Regions from separate parts of the Pseudoalteromonas sp. 31A1 genome, predicted to be linked through region 4. Evidence: predicted binding sites of a transcription regulator. Region 4 holds the regulator's gene; each other region holds the start of a gene.
The links. Region 4 encodes sigma-54, which starts transcription at its own class of promoters, with help from an activator protein. Its sites were predicted from a motif close to GTTGGCACGNNNNTNGNNT; they were not measured.
Positions count from the first base shown of each region.

Region 1: flgJ (flagellar assembly peptidoglycan hydrolase FlgJ) is a predicted target of sigma-54. The motif match lies at 3,267-3,285, and genes of this name have one in related genera.
Region 2: GQR52_RS00525 (BON domain-containing protein) is a predicted target of sigma-54. The motif match lies at 2,356-2,374, and genes of this name have one in related genera.
Region 3: GQR52_RS01660 (DUF1328 family protein) is a predicted target of sigma-54. The motif match lies at 1,873-1,891, and genes of this name have one in related genera.

Region 1 covers NZ_WTKY01000035.1:14,214-18,607, forward strand. The annotation lists gene GQR52_RS19425 (flagellar basal body rod protein FlgF) at 1-533, shown strand, start outside; gene flgG (flagellar basal-body rod protein FlgG) at 555-1,343, shown strand; gene flgH (flagellar basal body L-ring protein FlgH) at 1,360-2,043, shown strand; gene GQR52_RS19440 (flagellar basal body P-ring protein FlgI) at 2,055-3,149, shown strand; gene flgJ (flagellar assembly peptidoglycan hydrolase FlgJ) at 3,322-4,338, shown strand; gene flgK (flagellar hook-associated protein FlgK) at 4,340-4,394, shown strand, end outside.
Region 2 covers NZ_WTKY01000001.1:105,394-109,787, reverse strand. The annotation lists tRNA gene GQR52_RS00540 (tRNA-Ile) at 314-390, opposite strand; gene GQR52_RS00535 (hypothetical protein) at 646-1,143, opposite strand; gene GQR52_RS00530 (YqaE/Pmp3 family membrane protein) at 1,522-1,680, opposite strand; gene GQR52_RS00525 (BON domain-containing protein) at 1,754-2,320, opposite strand; gene GQR52_RS00520 (LiaF domain-containing protein) at 2,649-3,311, shown strand; gene GQR52_RS00515 (VOC family protein) at 3,350-3,766, opposite strand; gene suhB (inositol-1-monophosphatase) at 4,023-4,394, shown strand, end outside.
Region 3 covers NZ_WTKY01000001.1:347,288-351,681, reverse strand. The annotation lists gene oadA (sodium-extruding oxaloacetate decarboxylase subunit alpha) at 1-1,157, opposite strand, end outside; gene GQR52_RS01665 (OadG family transporter subunit) at 1,169-1,411, opposite strand; gene GQR52_RS01660 (DUF1328 family protein) at 1,931-2,104, shown strand; gene GQR52_RS01655 (hypothetical protein) at 2,163-2,354, shown strand; gene GQR52_RS01650 (YcxB family protein) at 2,487-2,954, shown strand; gene csrA (carbon storage regulator CsrA) at 3,005-3,196, opposite strand; gene GQR52_RS01640 (aspartate kinase) at 3,288-4,394, opposite strand, start outside.
Region 4 covers NZ_WTKY01000003.1:332,219-336,612, forward strand. The annotation lists gene lptC (LPS export ABC transporter periplasmic protein LptC) at 1-133, shown strand, start outside; gene lptA (lipopolysaccharide transport periplasmic protein LptA) at 123-668, shown strand; gene lptB (LPS export ABC transporter ATP-binding protein) at 665-1,390, shown strand; gene GQR52_RS05410 (RNA polymerase factor sigma-54) at 1,460-2,959, shown strand; gene hpf (ribosome hibernation promoting factor) at 2,986-3,273, shown strand; gene ptsN (PTS IIA-like nitrogen regulatory protein PtsN) at 3,278-3,730, shown strand; gene rapZ (RNase adapter RapZ) at 3,749-4,394, shown strand, end outside.

The DNA of each region.
Region 1 (4,394 bases), on a different contig from region 4:
TTGTTCAAACCGGGCGAGACTTAGATATCGCAATGAGCGATAACGCATGGCTTGCTGTGCAAGATGCCTCCGGTAATGAAGCTTACACCAAAGTGGGTACGTTAAACGTTACAGCTCAAGGCATGCTCGTAACCAGCCACGGTCGTCAAGTTATTGGCGAAGGGGGACCTGTTATTTTACCCGTCCCAGTCGAAAAAATAGGGTTTAGCCAAGATGGCGCTATTCAAGTTCGACCACAAGGCGCCCCCGCTAACTTTTTAGAAGAAATAGACACGCTTAGAGTGGTAGAAGCAAATAGCTCACAGCTCGAAAAAGGTAACGATGGTTTATTTAGACCAAAAGCAAATGTAACAGTAGATACCTCTGCCAATGTAAAAGTTTTAAGTGGTTCGCTTGAAATGTCGAATGTGAACCCAGTTCACGAAATGGTCGACATGATAAGCCACCAGCGCCAATTTGAATTACAAGTGAAATTAATGAAAACAGCTGAAGAAATTGACGAGCGTCAAGATCAGCTGTTACGCATTGTTTAACTTTAAAGTGAGGACACGATTATGAATCCAGCATTGTGGATCAGTAAAACGGGGCTAGACGCCCAACAAACCGATATATCGGTTATTTCAAATAACTTAGCGAATGCGAGTACCGTAGGTTACAAAAAAAGTCGCGCTATATTTGAAGATTTACTTTATCAAAATATTAATCAGCCGGGCGGTCGTTCATCGCAAGATACCGAAATGCCATCGGGCCTAATGTTAGGTGCGGGTGCAAAAGTTGTAGCTAACCAAAAAGAGTTTACGCAAGGCAACATGTTGACCACCGAAAACTCACTAGATTGGATGATTTCTGGCGAAGGTTTTTTTGAAGTACTGCAACCAGATGGCAATATTGCTTACTCGCGCAACGGCCAGTTTACTACCGATGGCGATGGACGAATTGTTACATCGGGCGCAGGTTATGTGATTCAGCCAGAAATGAATGTACCAGATGACGCGCAATCAATTACGGTTTCGCAAGACGGCGAAGTATCTGTACGTGTTGCAGGCCAAGCCGATAACGTGGTCATTGGTCAGCTGACTATTAGTGATTTTATTAATCCGTCGGGTCTTGAGCCAATCGGTCAAAATCTTTATACCGAAACAGCTGTAAGTGGTGCGCCGGTACAAGGTAACCCTGGTGTTGAAGGGTTAGGTAGCATTATTCAAGGCTCACTCGAAACTTCAAACGTAAATGTAACTGAAGAGCTCGTAAATCTAATAGAAACTCAGCGTATTTACGAAATGAACTCAAAAGTAATTTCGGCCGTTGACGAAATGATGAGTTATATCAATCAACAGCTTTAATAGAGTAGGGGGAATTATGCGTAATATTATTTTATTTACAGCGGGCACGTTATTTTTAAGTGGCTGTATGTCTACGCAAAATAGTGAAGTAGTGCAGGACGACCCTTACTACGCACCTATGTACCCCGAGCCTATTTTAGAGCCGCTGGTAGCCACAGGTTCATTGTTTAATACTCATACATCAAACGACTTATATTCTGATAAAAAAGCGCTACGTACTGGCGATATAATTACGGTTAAATTGCAAGAGTCTACTCAAGCAACAAAAGCCGCTAAAACAGAAACAGACAAAGAAACCGACGCAAGCTTAGACCCAGTGATTGGCTTAGGTGGTCTACCTGTAAATATAGGTGGCGATAGTATTCAGTTTGGTATTGGTAGCGATTCGTCGTTTACGGGCGATTCAAAATCAAACCAGTCAAACAGCTTAGTGGGTGATATTTCGGTTAATGTAATGCGCGTTTTACCTAATGGTAACTTAGTTATACGCGGCGAAAAATGGCTAACGCTTAATACCGGTGAAGAGTTTATTCGTTTAGAAGGGCTAGTACGCCCTCAAGACGTAAGCGCCGATAATACGGTTGAATCAAATCGTATTGCTAATGCACGTATTCAATACTCAGGTAAAGGGCAAACGCAAGAAGCGCAAAGTCCTGGTTGGCTTACACGTTTCTTTAGCAGTTCGCTGTTTCCATTTTAGAGGGTAACAACATGAATAGCCTTAAAGCTTTATGTTTAGTTGCGTTATTGGGTTGGCAGTTTACTGCCAGTGCTGAGCGCATAAAAGATGTGTCTATGGTTGAGGGCGTGCGCTCTAACCAATTAGTTGGTTATGGCTTAGTGGTTGGTTTACCGGGCACTGGTGAGCAAAACTCATATACACAACAAAGTTTTAGAGGCATGTTGAACAGCTTTGGTATTACGCTGCCTTCAACTCAAAGTCCTAAAATTAAAAATGTTGCCGCTGTTGCTGTGCATGCAGAATTACCCGCATTTAGAAAGCCCGGGCAAACAATAGATATTACGGTTTCTTCTATTGGTAGTGCAGGCAGTTTACGTGGCGGTACTTTACTACAAACTTTTTTAAAGGGTGTAGACGGTAACGTGTATGCAATTGCACAAGGAAGCTTAATTGTTGGTGGCTTAGGCGCACAAGGCCTTGATGGTAGTAAGGTTGTAATTAACACCCCTACAGTTGGTCGTATACCAAATGGCGCAACAGTTGAACGCACTGTAGAAAGCCCATTTATGCAAGGCGATTACATTACCTTCAACCTAAACCGTCCAGACTTTACAACGGCAAAACGCCTAGAAAAAACAATTAATGACTTAGTTGGCCCAAATAGCGCACAAGCAATTGATTCTGTTTCTATCCGTGTTATTGCACCACGCGATGCATCCCAGCGTGTATCGTACTTATCGACACTCGAAAACTTAGAATTTAAACCAGCTGACATGGCCGCTAAAATTATAGTTAACTCGCGCACCGGTACAATTGTTATTGGCAAAAACGTTAAGCTTCAGCCTGCGGCTATAACTCACGGTGGCTTAACAGTAACAATTGCAGAGCAACAAAATGTGTCACAACCAAACCCGCTAGCAAACGGTGATACAGTTGTCACACAGCAAAGTATTATTGATGTAAACCAAGACGACTCGCGCGCCTTTGTATTTAATCCAGGTGTAAGCCTTGACGATTTAGTTCGCGCAATTAACGAAGTAGGCGCAGCGCCTGGTGACTTAATGGCTATTTTAGAAGCACTAAAAGAAGCCGGCGCAATTAACGGACAGTTAGTTGTTATATAAATAACCCAAGCCAATAAATAACGTATTACTTAAGCCCTATATTTTTGAAATTAGATATAGGGCTTTTTATTTACAGCAACTCAAGTTTATTATTTTTATCTTCCTCGTTTTATCGGTAGTGGCTCAATTTTTGCATTTTTAATTACATTATTCATTTTGTGTCAAAAAGCCGATGGAAACTAACCACCTCGATAAGCAAAACTTTTTTGATTTAGGCAACTTAGATTCACTTCGTAAAGAAGCCTTAACCAGTGGCGATGCATCAACTGATGCCTCTAAAGCTGCGCTTAAAAAAGCGGCCGCACAATTTGAAGCTATTTTTACGCAAATGCTGCTCAAAGGAATGCGCAAAGCCAACGAAGCATTTGAAGACAAAGACAGTCCATTTAATTCAAGTGGCGTAAAGTTTTTTGAAGAAATGCACGATCAGCAACTTTCTACAGAGCTTTCATCAAATGGCTCTTTAGGCCTTGCCGATTTAATTGTTCAGCAGTTATCGCCTGAGTCTAAAAACTTTATGCCAGGCTCTGTACTTAGAACAACCAACGATATTTTTAGCGATATGCAAGTTGGATCCGCTCTTCCTCATGAGCAAAAAAATAATCAACCCGATCTTATCGTTAAGAGCACTAAAGCCGATATTGCTGAGCCTAAGGTTAATACTGCAGAGTCTAAAGCCGATAGCCCAACATTTAAAAATGCAGAAGAGTTTGTAAGTTCAGTGTGGGAACACGCTAAAACTGCAGCGCAAAAAATTGGTTTAAACCCTGCGGTAATGGTTGCACAAGCGGCACTTGAAACCGGTTGGGGTAAGCACATTATTAATAAAAGTGACGGTGGCAGCTCAAATAACCTATTTAATATTAAGTCAGATAAAAGCTGGGAAGGTGACAAAGCAAGTAAAGTAACGCTTGAGTTTGAACAAGGCACACCCGTTAAAAAACAAGCCAGCTTTAGAGCCTACGATTCAATTAAAGATAGCGTGAACGACTTCGTTGATTTTTTAACGCAAAACCCACGCTACAAAGAAGCATTACAAAATACAGCAAAACCAAATGACTTTTTAGATTCATTACAAAAAGCAGGTTATGCAACCGATCCAAATTATGCCAGCAAAATAAAAAAAGTGCTCAATAGCAGTCAGCTAAAAGACATTGCGGCAAACGTGATCCGCCAAGGAGTAGAGTAACATGTCGTTTAATTTATTAAACATTGCCAGTTCTGGGGTTAGAGCAAGCTCGGAGC
Region 2 (4,394 bases), on a different contig from region 4:
CTTGTAGTTTTGAGCAATAGAAGTAAACACTAGTAAGTAAAAAGCCCCAATAGGGGCTTTTTTGTATTCTAAAATCAGGTGCAGCTCATTGTCATTTACAAAACAGAGCATGAATAGCGTCCGATCTAACGCTGGAATTTAATAGTGCATTCGCACTCTTTCAAATTTAAGAAAGCTTAGCTTAATCTATGGATTAACTTTATTTAAATTATATTTATTATTAGAGGTAAATAAAGAATCATAAATTACACGATATTAAGTTCATGTAGCTTTAAATAATTTGAGTAGGTATTTTTTGGAAAGTTTGCAAAAGTGGTGGCCCCTCCCAGACTCGAACTGGGGACCTAACGATTATGAGTCGTGTGCTCTAACCAACTGAGCTAAGGGGCCAACTTTTATATAACTACTAGGCAGTTAATTTTTGAAGCGTTCAGTCACAGAGCGACTAAAGCGGGTTGCAGTATAAAAACTTTTTAGGTGCTTGTCACTACCAAACACCTTTATTTTAACAATCAGTAAGCTAACTGCTTAAATAGTAATCTTTTAGGTGGGTATAAGCATAAAATACAAGATATTCCCCACGATATTCTCTGCATTAAATTATAAAAACCTTCCTCCCACATGTAGTCTTTTGTATTTAACGCTCTACTTTTTAAGTAAAGCTAACATATATGTGTAGGCATACAAGGCTGTAAAAAATATGCTTGGGGCTACTGTAAGTGTCAAATTAGGTGTCTGATTAATTACATTCACCATAATCACTAAGCTCGATTGAACAGTAATCGGAATAATAGGCGCAAAAAGTACACCTGCTATTTTTTTGTTACCTAAATACGAGGCGCTAGAGTTAATTGCATTATTGAAGCTTTGTCGTATTGCTACGTTTTGTGGTGTTTTAGAATGAAACATACAAATAATTGGAGTTACGAACGCAAGCGATACATAACTAGACTTATACTTGTTGACGACCTTTTCTAAAATAAAAGTAAAAAACAGCGTTACAAATCCACTATACAAACCTTGTACTAATGCAGCTTGAAGCGTGACCGATTTAGCAATATCTGCAGAACTGTTCGCCCAGTAGGCCCAGCTAAAATAAAAAACGAATGACACAACGCCTGACAGTATAAGTCGAATATTCAATTAGCTACCTCAATATGCGTAAAAGCTTGGTGTAATGATAACACTAGAAGTGATGGTAATATTGTCACTAAATAATAGAGTAATTAATCGCGTATTGTAGATATATAAACAAACTAATATTAAAGATTTCCTAAATGGCATCAATACAGAATCAGAACACTACTGTTAGTTAGAAAGCTTAATTGAAGTAAACAATGGTTTGGCTGAGTGTATTTTGGGAGTGAGTTACAAGAAATAAATCACTTAGTTTGAGTAAATTAAAAATTAGATTTTGATAAAAAATATTTACTTTAAAAACTAATATTGTGAGCCGAACGGTACTGGGGCACTTGTATCATTAGGCCTCAGCAGTCGGCTTACACAATATATAATCTGTCATTATTTTTTCGCAATAATGTAGATTGCATGTATTAACCCTGGAAAATAACCTAGCAGTGTTAATAAAATATTTAACCAAAAGTGCATACCTAAGCCAACTTGCAAAAATACACCTAGCGGTGGTAATAAAACCGAAAGTATTATACGAATAATATCCATGACTAAACTCCATTTAAATTAAGCATTAAAAAGACTTAAAGCCCAGCTTTACTGGGCCTTAACTATAACTGTGTTATTCAGCAACAATAGATAACTTATCAACTACGTCACGAACATCTTCAGCATTTTTAGCAATTTTAACTGCTAGCTGCTTTTCAGCTTCAGACTCTACTGAGCCATTAAGAGTCACTACACCGTTATCGGTATCAACATCGATGTCTGTACCACCAACTTCCGAGTCAAACAGGAAGCGAGTTGTAATTACAGTGGTGATTTTAGCGTCCGTTAGGTCGTTATCATCATCGTCCATCATGTCTTTGCTTCTATCTTTTGTGTCCATGCTTTTAACAACGGTAAGGCTGTTTTCAACATCAGATACGCCATCTAGGCTAAGTACAAGTTCTTCTGCTAGCTCTTTATCAAGCTCGCTATTAACTTTACCTGTAAGTACTACCTTGCCATTTTTTACATCAGTGTTAATGTCAAAGTTGTTTAGATTAGTGTTCATAAGAAGAACTGTTTCTGCCTTACCATCAATCCAAGCATCTTTACTTTCGTTTTCCCAGCTGTTTGCTTGGGCACCCATAGCCGTAGTACCAAGAACTAAAGCTGCGATAATAGATTTGTTAAATGTTTTCATAATCTTTCTCCTTTTGATTAAAGACACTTTAACTTATGCGATCTTCAGGCCAAGTTTATTTTACCTTAAAATTCAATTGCTTGGGTGGTTTTTATGATAAAGCTTTAACTATAGCTGTGTAACTATTTACAGGCTACTCGGTAAAACTTTCTCAAATAGTGAAAATAGCTAGATAATTGCTCTTTTGGTTAATCTATCGTTAATATAACAAAGTGAAAAACACCATTAAAAAATAAGCATTTGATAATTATCGAAATTATATTTGGTACACGGTTTGCAGTTAAACATTAAGATAAGTATCAATAGTAAATATAATAAGGAATATCTCATGTCTGTAAAAGTTGAAGACCGTCCAATAGAGCAAGTACGCGAACAGGTGATTGATCAATTAATTTATAATTACAGTCATGGGGTTATTTCAGTTGATGCATTTGAGAGACGTTTAGATGACGCGATGGATGCACCTAACAACGAAGCACTTTTAGCCTTAGTAGAGGATTTAACACTTAATACAGACCAGCAATATAAAGCAGAAAAACAATCGCAATTTTCTCCACACTATAGTGCACAACAAAACAGTGATGATGACTTTACACTACGCAGTATTTTAGGCTCTAACGAGCGCAGCGGGCAGTGGGTCGTGCCAAAAAACATTTACCTCAGTAATTTTATGGGATCGGTGGTGCTAGATTTTACCGATGCCATTTTTGCGCATCAAAATGTAACTATTCACGTTAACTGTATTTTTGGTAGCGATGAAATATATGTACCAGAGCATGTAAACGTAGTGTCCAAAATGTTTTGTATATTAAGCAGCCTTGAAAATAAATCGGTATCACTTAACAAGCGCCAAGGCCCGACTATTCATATTGAAGGTAAAGCGGTAATGGGCTCGGTCGAAATAAAAATAAAACGGACTATTAAAGAAAAGTTTATGAGTTTTGCTAATGAGCTAAAAACACAATTGGGCGCTGGAAATAATCGTTCATAAAGCTTGGTTAAGCACCGCTCTTTGCGGTGCTTAACCTGTTATAAATCGTTATTTCGCTCGCTTGGTATATCACTTAAATACTCTACAAATTCCACCTCAAACCCGGCGGGATCAATAAAGTAAACATTTTTTCTAAACGGGTTCTCACTACCTTGCTTACTTATCCCAAAACCCGCTTTATTTAAGCGTATCACTACCTCATTTAAGTGATTAGTCACATAAGCAAAGTGTGCAAAACCAACCTGATGGCCCGATAGGTTTCTGTTTTCACCTTCACCATGGTCGCTTATCGCAATGTAATGCGTGTCATCTCCAAAGTGTACCCAGCGTCTTGGTTTTCCGTGCCAATCGCCTCTGCCCTCACTTCTGACTGACCAATGCGGAAATACAGCTTGGTAAAATTTAAGCATACTATCTATATCACTCGCGACTAAGTTTACGTGCTCTAAATACATAATGTTGTCCTATCAATTAAGTTAGGAGCACGATAAAACCTCAAGCTAACTTTAGGTAAAGAGTTATTTAAAATTAATTCGATTTAATTAGGGCCTGTTGACTTAATTATTATCTTGAAAAAATATAGACACTTTTCAATCTTGTATAAAAAACAAACATAAGTATTTGGGGTTTATTGTTTACTTTATGTCAAAAGTCGCTAAAATACGCCGGCTGAAATATATAAACGTTCTTTTACAACCCAAAGGTAATACCATGCATCCAATGTTAAACATTGCGGTTCGCGCTGCGCGCAACGCAGGCAAAATTTTACTTCGCGCAAGTGAAGATTTATCAAAAGTTGAAGTGCAACAAAAAGGCGCTAACGACTTAGTAACTAACATTGATAAAGAAGCCGAAGCCGTAATTCGTGACACTATTTTACAGTCTTACCCTACTCACTCTATTGTTGGTGAAGAATTAGGTGAGCATAAAGGCAAGGATGATGATTACCAATGGATTGTAGATCCTATCGATGGAACAACTAACTTCATCAAAGGCATCCCTCATTACGCGGTTTCTATCGCACTTAAAGTTAAAGGTCGTTTAGACCAAGCTGTTATTTATGATCCAATTCGTGGTGAGCTT
Region 3 (4,394 bases), on a different contig from region 4:
TCTTGTAGCTCTTTATTCATTGGTGCTGGTGTTAAGCCATATTCACCTTTTAATACGCCAGCAGTTTCTTTAGTAATTGTTTTATAACGCTCACCGGTTAGCACGTTAAGTACTGCTTGAGTGCCTACAATTTGCGACGTGGGTGTTACTAAAGGTAAAAAACCAAGATCTTCACGTACCCGTGGGATCTCAAGCAAAACTTCATTAAGCTTATCTGCCGCGCCTTGCTCTTTAAGTTGGTTTTCCATGTTTGTAAGCATGCCACCAGGTACTTGAGCTAGTAAAATACGACCATCAACCCCTTTTAAGCTACCTTCAAATGCCGCATATTTTTTACGTACATCTCTAAAGTAAGCAGCAATTTCTTCTAGATGATTTAAATCAAGGTCAGTATCGCGCTCAGTTCCTTCAACTATCGATACAATAGTTTCAGTTGCTGTGTGTCCGTAAGTCATACTCATAGATGAAATAGCGGTATCAAGCATATCAATGCCTGCATCAATCGCTTTTTGATAAGTCGCAGTACTTAAACCAGTTGTAGCGTGGCACTGCATAGCAATAGGAACCGACACGGTTTCCTTAAGTGCTTTAATTAGTTTTTCAGCATCGTACGGCTTTAATAAACCCGCCATATCTTTAATACAAATTGAGTGACAGCCTAAATCTTCTAATTGCTTAGCAAGAGTCAGCCACATATCAAGCGTATGAACAGGACTTACCGTGTACGAAATAGTACCTTGAGCATGTGCGCCTACTTTTATAGCCGCTTTAATCGCTGTTTCTAGGTTACGTACATCGTTCATTGCATCGAAAATACGAAATACGTCAACGCCATTTTTATGTGCGCGTTCTACAAACTTTTCAACTACATCATCAGCGTAATGGCGGTAGCCTAATAGGTTTTGACCGCGTAATAGCATTTGCTGTTTAGTATTAGGCATCGCTTTTTTAAGCGCGCGAATACGCTCCCAAGGATCTTCGCCTAAATAACGAATACACGAATCAAATGTAGCACCGCCCCACGATTCAATAGACCAATAACCTGCATCATCTAGCTTGCTAGCAATAGGTAGCATATCGTCTAGGCGCATACGTGTTGCGAGCAATGATTGGTGCGCATCGCGTAATACCAATTCTGTTAATTTTAATTTAGCCATGTGTGTGCCCCTTATTTATTATTTGATTTGTACTGAGCAATGGCAGCACTAATAGCAGCGATGTGCTCATTAGGCACACCTTGAGATTTAAAAGACGGTGATTTAGCTGGTGATGCCTCTGGTTCGCTATAGCGCGTCACCAAATTAGACATAAGCGTTACTGCACCAATTAATATCGACAGAAATACAAACACCCCAACCATACCAGTTAGCATTAAGCTACCAGCCGTTGTGAGTAGAGCACCTATATCCATTTTTCTCCCCCTTGAAACCCATATCGAAAATAAAAAATCGATTTAATTAAATATTTATTCACTGGATAATAACAAAACTAGTCGCTTTGTCTACATCTTGTAAATTGGTAAAACCAATTAAACTATAAACAACATAACACTCAACAAATTTACATGCCATAACCCAGCAATCATGCGCCCTACAATACATACAGAAAATAACGACTATAGCTAATAGTTATATGGAAGTTGTTAATTAACTATTCAACTTAATAAAAATAACCGCCAAATTTTATAATAAGTACAAAAACACACACCAATTGTTAATTGGTCTTACCAAAAAGATTATTTTTAGTGAATATTTACCGGTAACTTGTAACAGTGTGAATAACTTACATAACAAAGCGTAAAAATTACTAACTAACTAATAACTAAAAACACAGTTAAAAACCATAACCACTTGATATAAAACAAAAATAAACTTTGGCATATAACTGGCATTAGTTATTGTGAGCAAATTTGATAACCAAGGAGAAAACAATGTTACGCTGGACAATTACATTTTTAGTTATTGCTTTAATCGCTGCAGTGTTAGGTTTTGGTGGCATCGCAGGTGCCGCAGCTGGTATAGCAAAAATTATATTTTTTATATTTTTAGTACTTTTAGTGATCTCATTAGTTTCAGGTGCACTACGTGGTAAATCACCCAGGTAGATAAAGCATTCAACTAACAAACACTAAAATTTAATTAACACTTACAAGGAATTACATTATGAATTCAACAACTGTAAAAGCAGCACTAATCGGTCTATTCGCAAGTTTCTTTATCATGGGTTGTGAAGACAATCATGCAGAAGACGCAGGCGAACGTATTGACGAAGCAGTAACTGACGTGCAAAACAAAGTAGAAGATGCATGTGAAAATGTTAAAGAAGGCGTAAACGCTGAAGAAACTAACTGTTAATTCTTCTTGTATCGCTAAAAAACGGCCTTAGGGCCGTTTTTTTGTGTCTGTAATAAAATCACTGACTATAAAGCTGCTCATTTAGCGGCTAGCTTGTTAAAATAAAAAAAACGATATTTAAAGCAAGGCAATATGGCATTTACAACAACCTACACACTAGATAAACCTTACTTTTACGAGTGCTTTGACGAGTCACTCCCCTACAGTAAGCGCGCCAAACCTAAGTACTTTTTACTTGTACTCCTCGTTGCGCTTGGTTTATTTGGCATTTATGTTTTAAACGATCATTACTTAGGATCGTTTATGATCATGCTAGGTGTACTAGAGTGCGTCGCTTTTTACTATCGCAGACCTTGGTGGGTAACCAGACAAATGCTCAGCAGAGCGTCAGGCTCTGAGGTAACACTTACCTTTGATGAAGAAGGCATTAAGTCGGCTAATCATTACAAAAGTTTTGAGCTAACTTGGCAAAACATAAGCGAAGTAATAGATACTCAGCAAGGTATTATTATTAAAAATAAAAGCGGAATGCAGTACATTTCAAAACAAATACTAACCCCTGAAATACTCGCTTTTATAAACAAAAAAGCCACTCAGTGAGTGGCTTTTAGTCTAGTTGAGCTAATTACTCAACTACGTATACGTGTTGATTAAGCATTGCCCGGATTAGGGTTCGACTTTTCAGCTTGTATGCGCATGTAAATCTCTTCACGATGCACTGATACGTCTTTTGGTGCATTAACACCGATTCGAACTTGATTTCCTTTAACACCTAGAACAGTAACTGTTACTTCGTCACCAATCATTAGGGTTTCACCTACTCTACGAGTTAGTATTAGCATTCTCTTGCTCCCATGTTCCAATAAAAATTATAAGATTCCGCTTAAACATACTAATGAAAATTAGACTGAAAAGTAAGTAAAAACTCTCAATCTATCCATTTTCTGTTAAAAATGCTTTGTGTAATGCACGAACTGCCAACTCTAGGTACTTTTCATCTATTAAAACTGAAATTTTAATCTCAGAAGTCGAGACTAAAACTACATTAATATTTTCCTGCGCTAATGCATCAAAAAATAAACTTGCTACACCAGAATGCGATTTCATACCCATTCCAACAGCAGAAACTTTAGCTACTGTTGGTAATCCGCTTATATTTTGAGCACTGAGTTGAGCTTGATCTTCGCTCAATAATTCAAGTGCTTGCAGATAATCATTCGAGTGCACAGTAAAAGCATAGTCTATTTTTTCAAAGATATGATTAACTTGATTAATCATATCTATTTCGATGCCATTATCAGCAAAAAGTTTCAATATTTTTGAAAGATATTGCGTACCGCTTGGCACACCATCTACTTTAATTAAACATTCGTCACAATTAAACGCAATCCCCGATACCACCTTGCTTGGCATATCGTTCTCCTCAAAACTTATTAATGTGCCTTCATCAGGATTAAAACTAGAAAGCACCCTAAGTGGCACATTGTGTCTACCTGCAGCTTCTACCGAGCGAATATGCAAAACTTTTGCGCCTAAACTTGCCAGCTCCAGCATTTCGGCAAAAGTAACTTGGCTCATTCTGCGCGCGTTTGGTTCAACACGAGGATCTGTAGTATATACGCCGTCAACGTCTGTATAGATCTGGCATTCGTCGGCTTTTATAGCCGCTGCTATTTCTACAGCCGATGTATCGGTGCCGCCGCGTCCAAGCGTTGTAATATTGCCCTCAATATCACGTCCCTGAAACCCAGCAATAATAGCAATACGATTATGCTCAAGCTCATGCTTTAAGCGCGTAGCAGCAACCTCTTCAATACGGGCTTTACCAAACATGTTGTCGGTTTGAATATTGACTTGATCGGCTAATAAGCTCACCGCTGAGTGGCCACGTTTGATAATAGCCATAGCAAGCAGTGATACAGAAACCTGCTCTCCGGTGCTAATAAGTACATCTAGTTCACGGCTACTCGGGCGAGTATCAATTTGTTTGGCGAGGTTAATTAAGCGGTTGGTTTCTCCCGACATAGCAGAGAGAACCAC
Region 4 (4,394 bases):
AATGCGTTCGGAGCAACCCGTTATCATCACTGGACCCAATTTAAAAATCACTGGTAAAGGCCTAGAAGCCGACTTAAAAACCGAAGTGATAAAACTAATTAACCATACGCGAACCATATATTATGACCAATAAAATATTAAAATCACTTATTATTCCTACACTTATACTAGCGTTTAATAGTAGTGCTGCAGAGCAAAACACGCAACCGGCTGCAAATCAAATTTCAATAAGCGCCGATAAGCAAGAAGGTCAATTAAAAGCTAATGTCGGGATTTTTGAGAAAAACGTTGAAATTATTCACGGTAACCGCCGTATCACAGCCGACCGCTTAGAAGTACATAAACGCGATGAACTTGGCGATAATAAACAATTATTAATTGCTACAGGTAGCCCTGCGCACTTTGAAGAAAAGCAATCAGATGGCACGACTATGAGCGCCAGTGCTGACGAAGTACGTTATGATGTATCTAAGCGTTTTTTAACGCTTGTTGGTAATGCACAAGTATCGCAAGCGGGACAAAAAATAAATGCTAAAAGCATTACCTACGATATAGAGCAGCAGCTAATCAGTGCCGAAAAAGATGAAAACTCAACTGACCGCGTTCACACAATTTTAGTACCAATCGAGACTAAAAAAAGTAAAAAAAGCGACAAAGGTCAACCATGAGCACATTAAAAGCAGAGCTATTAGCAAAGAGCTATAAAGGCCGTGAAGTTGTAAAAAACGTCGGCCTTGAAGTCAAAGCTGGCAGTATTGTTGGCTTACTTGGCCCTAACGGCGCAGGTAAAACTACCACGTTTTATATGATAGTAGGACTTGTACCTAGCGACAAAGGTAAAATATCGATAGACGATAACGATATTACTCTTTTACCTATGCATAGTCGTGCTAGATTAGGCATTGGCTACTTACCGCAAGAGTCTTCAATATTCAGAAAGCTGACTGTTTATCAAAACTTAATGGCCATTTTAGAAACGCGCAAAGAGTTAAATAAACAAGCTAGAGAAGACACTCTCGATAAATTATTAGATGAATTTAGCATACAACACATTCGTGATAGCCAAGGTATGGCATTGTCGGGTGGCGAACGTCGTCGTGTTGAAATAGCACGTGCGCTGGCAGCAGATCCTAAATTTATATTACTGGATGAACCATTTGCAGGTGTTGACCCGATTTCGGTATTAGACATAAAGAAAATAATAGAACATCTTAAAAATCGTGGGATTGGTGTATTAATTACCGATCATAACGTAAGAGAAACCCTTGATGTTTGTGAAAAAGCCTACATTGTTTCTCATGGGGAGCTGATTGCATCAGGTACTCCAGAACACGTATTAAATGATAAAACAGTACGCGATGTTTACTTAGGCGAGCAATTTAGGCTGTAACATTTACGCCATGTCTTTAAGCATCTGCTAGTATTAATTATAACAACATAAAAGGATTGTTAGAGATACATGAGGCAATCACTACAGCTGCGCATGGGCCAGCAACTTACAATGACTCCACAGCTGCAACAAGCTATTCGTTTGTTGCAACTCAGTACATTGGATCTCCAGCAAGAAATACAAGAAGCTCTCGACAGCAACCCGCTATTAGAGGTTGAAGAAGCAGACTATTCAGAAGACGCTGCAGGTAAAAACGAGCAAAAAGCAGATACAGATGACATAACTGTTAGCGCATCTGCCGATGATGCTCCAAGCGAATACGAACAAGATAGTGGTGAAGCACTTGCAAAAGACACGCTAAGTGACGACATGGCTATGGATGTTAGTTGGGATGAGTACATGAGTGCCGCCCCAGCAGCATCATCGGGTCCGATGCCTGAAGACGAATCAATATACCAAGGCGCCTCTACTGAAACGCTCCATGAGTATTTAATGTGGCAGTTACAACTAACGCCATTTAGCCCTACAGACGAAGCTATTGCTATTGCTATTGTAGAAGCCGTCGATGATTCAGGTATTTTAACACTAAGCTGCGAAGAGATTTTAGAAAGCTTTAATCAAGAAAACGAAGATGATAACGAAGTCGAACTTGATGAAATTGAAGCTGTATTAAAACGCATCCAACTGTTTGATCCTGTTGGTATTGCCGCACGTAGTTTACAAGAGTGTTTGTGTATTCAGCTTAACCAGTTTGATAAAGAAACACCTTACATTAATGAAACAAAAATGATTTTAACCGAGCATATTGATTTATTAGCTGCTCGTGACTATCGTACATTAATGAAGAAAACTAAGCTCAAAGAAGAAGAGCTTAAAGAAGTAATGACATTAATACATACTCTTAGCCCTAAACCTGCAGATACTATTGTAAGAGAAGAATCTGAGTATGTTATTCCTGATGTGTCAGTTAAAAAAATTAAAGGCCGCTGGGTTGTTGAGTTAAACCCAGACAGCATGCCTAAAATTCGTGTTAATAGCCAATACGCGGCAATGTCTCGCACTGTAAAATCCAGTGGTGACAGCCAGTTTATTCGCTCGCATTTACAAGAAGCTAAATGGTTTATTAAAAGCTTAGAAAGTAGAAACGACACGCTATTAAAAGTAACAAATTGTATTGTTAAGCAACAACAAGGCTTTTTTGAACACGGTCCTGAAGCCATGAAACCAATGGTTTTAAATGATGTTGCTGAAATGGTAGAAATGCACGAATCAACAATTTCGCGCGTAACAACCCAAAAGTATATGCACACACCCCGTGGTATATTTGAGCTTAAATATTTTTTCTCAAGCCATGTAAGCACCGAAAACGGTGGTGAATGTTCATCTACAGCAATCCGTGCGCTTATCCGAAAATTAATCGCAGCAGAAAACTCAGCAAAACCATTGAGTGATAGCAAAATAGCGGATATATTGGCTGAGCAAGGAATTAAAGTAGCGAGACGTACAATCGCAAAATACCGCGAATCTCTGGCTATTCCACCGTCAAATCAGCGTAAAAGTTTGATTTAAGACGCAAAAAAAAGAGGGTAATGCTTATGCAACTAAACTTAACTGGTCGTCACGTAGAATTAACCGATTCACTAAGAGACTATATTAATACCAAATTTGCGAAGCTAGAAAGACACTCTGATCATATTAATAATGTTCATGTCATTCTCGATGTAGAAAAATTAAATCAAAAAGCAGAAGCCACCATACACGTAAGCGGTGCTGAGCTATTTGCCTCTACAGAACATCAAGATATGTATGCCGCCATTGACTCGTTGATCGACAAGCTCGATCGACAAGTAATTAAACACAAAGAGAAGCTTGCTCGACACTAATATGATGAAATTAAGCTCACTTATATGCCAGGACTGCAGCAAAGCTGCGGTCCTTTTTAATAGCAAAAAAAGAATTTTAGAGTTCATTAGCGAACTTGCTCACGACAAACTTCCGTATTTACCGCAACAAGATATTCTTAATGCTTTAATGAGCAGAGAAAAATTGGGTAGTACAGGTATAGGGCGTGGCATTGCCATTCCTCATGGAAGAATGAGCGGTGCAGAAGAGCCTTTGGCTTTAGTACTCGTTAGCGAAACTCCAATAAATTTTGATGCGATCGATAATCGCCCTGTTGATATTTTCGTCGCACTCATCGTACCAGATGGCGATAACCAGCAGCACTTAAAGACTCTAGCAACCATTGCTGATAAACTAAACAACAAAGATTTTTGTAAACAGTTACGCAGTGCAAAATCAGATACTGAGCTTTACCAAGTTATTGTCAATCAATCATAGTTTTATAAAGGGTGTTAAATGGAGTTAATTATCATAAGCGGCCGTTCTGGTTCTGGAAAGTCGGTTGCTTTACGCGTTGTAGAAGATTTAGGTTATTATTGCGTAGATAATATTCCAGTTAACTTGCTTCCTTCATTAGTTCGCAGTGTGTCTGATAGCTATGATAAAATTGCTGTTAGCATTGATGTGCGTAACATCCCTAAACAACAAGATGAATTTAACGATATTCTTGAATACTTGCCTGGCTTTGCAAAACCTACGTTATTTTATTTAGATAGCGACGATCAAACATTGATCAAACGTTTTTCTGAAACTCGTAGATTACACCCACTATCAATTGACTCGTTGCCTCTTGATTTAGCCATCAAAAAAGAAAAAGAATTACTTGATGTATTAATCACCCGCGCCGACTTTATGATAGATACAACTGATTTAAGCGTTCATCAACTTGCTGAATCTATTCGTGAAAAGATTTTAGGTAAAAAAGATAAGCAACTGATTGTCACGTTTGAATCGTTTGGTTTTAAATACGGTATACCAAAAGAAGCAGATTACGTATTTGATGCACGCTTTTTACCCAATCCACATTGGGAACCTGAATTAAAACCTTTAAATGGGTTAGATCAACCTGTTAAAGATTATTTGGCCAATCACAGCATAGTGC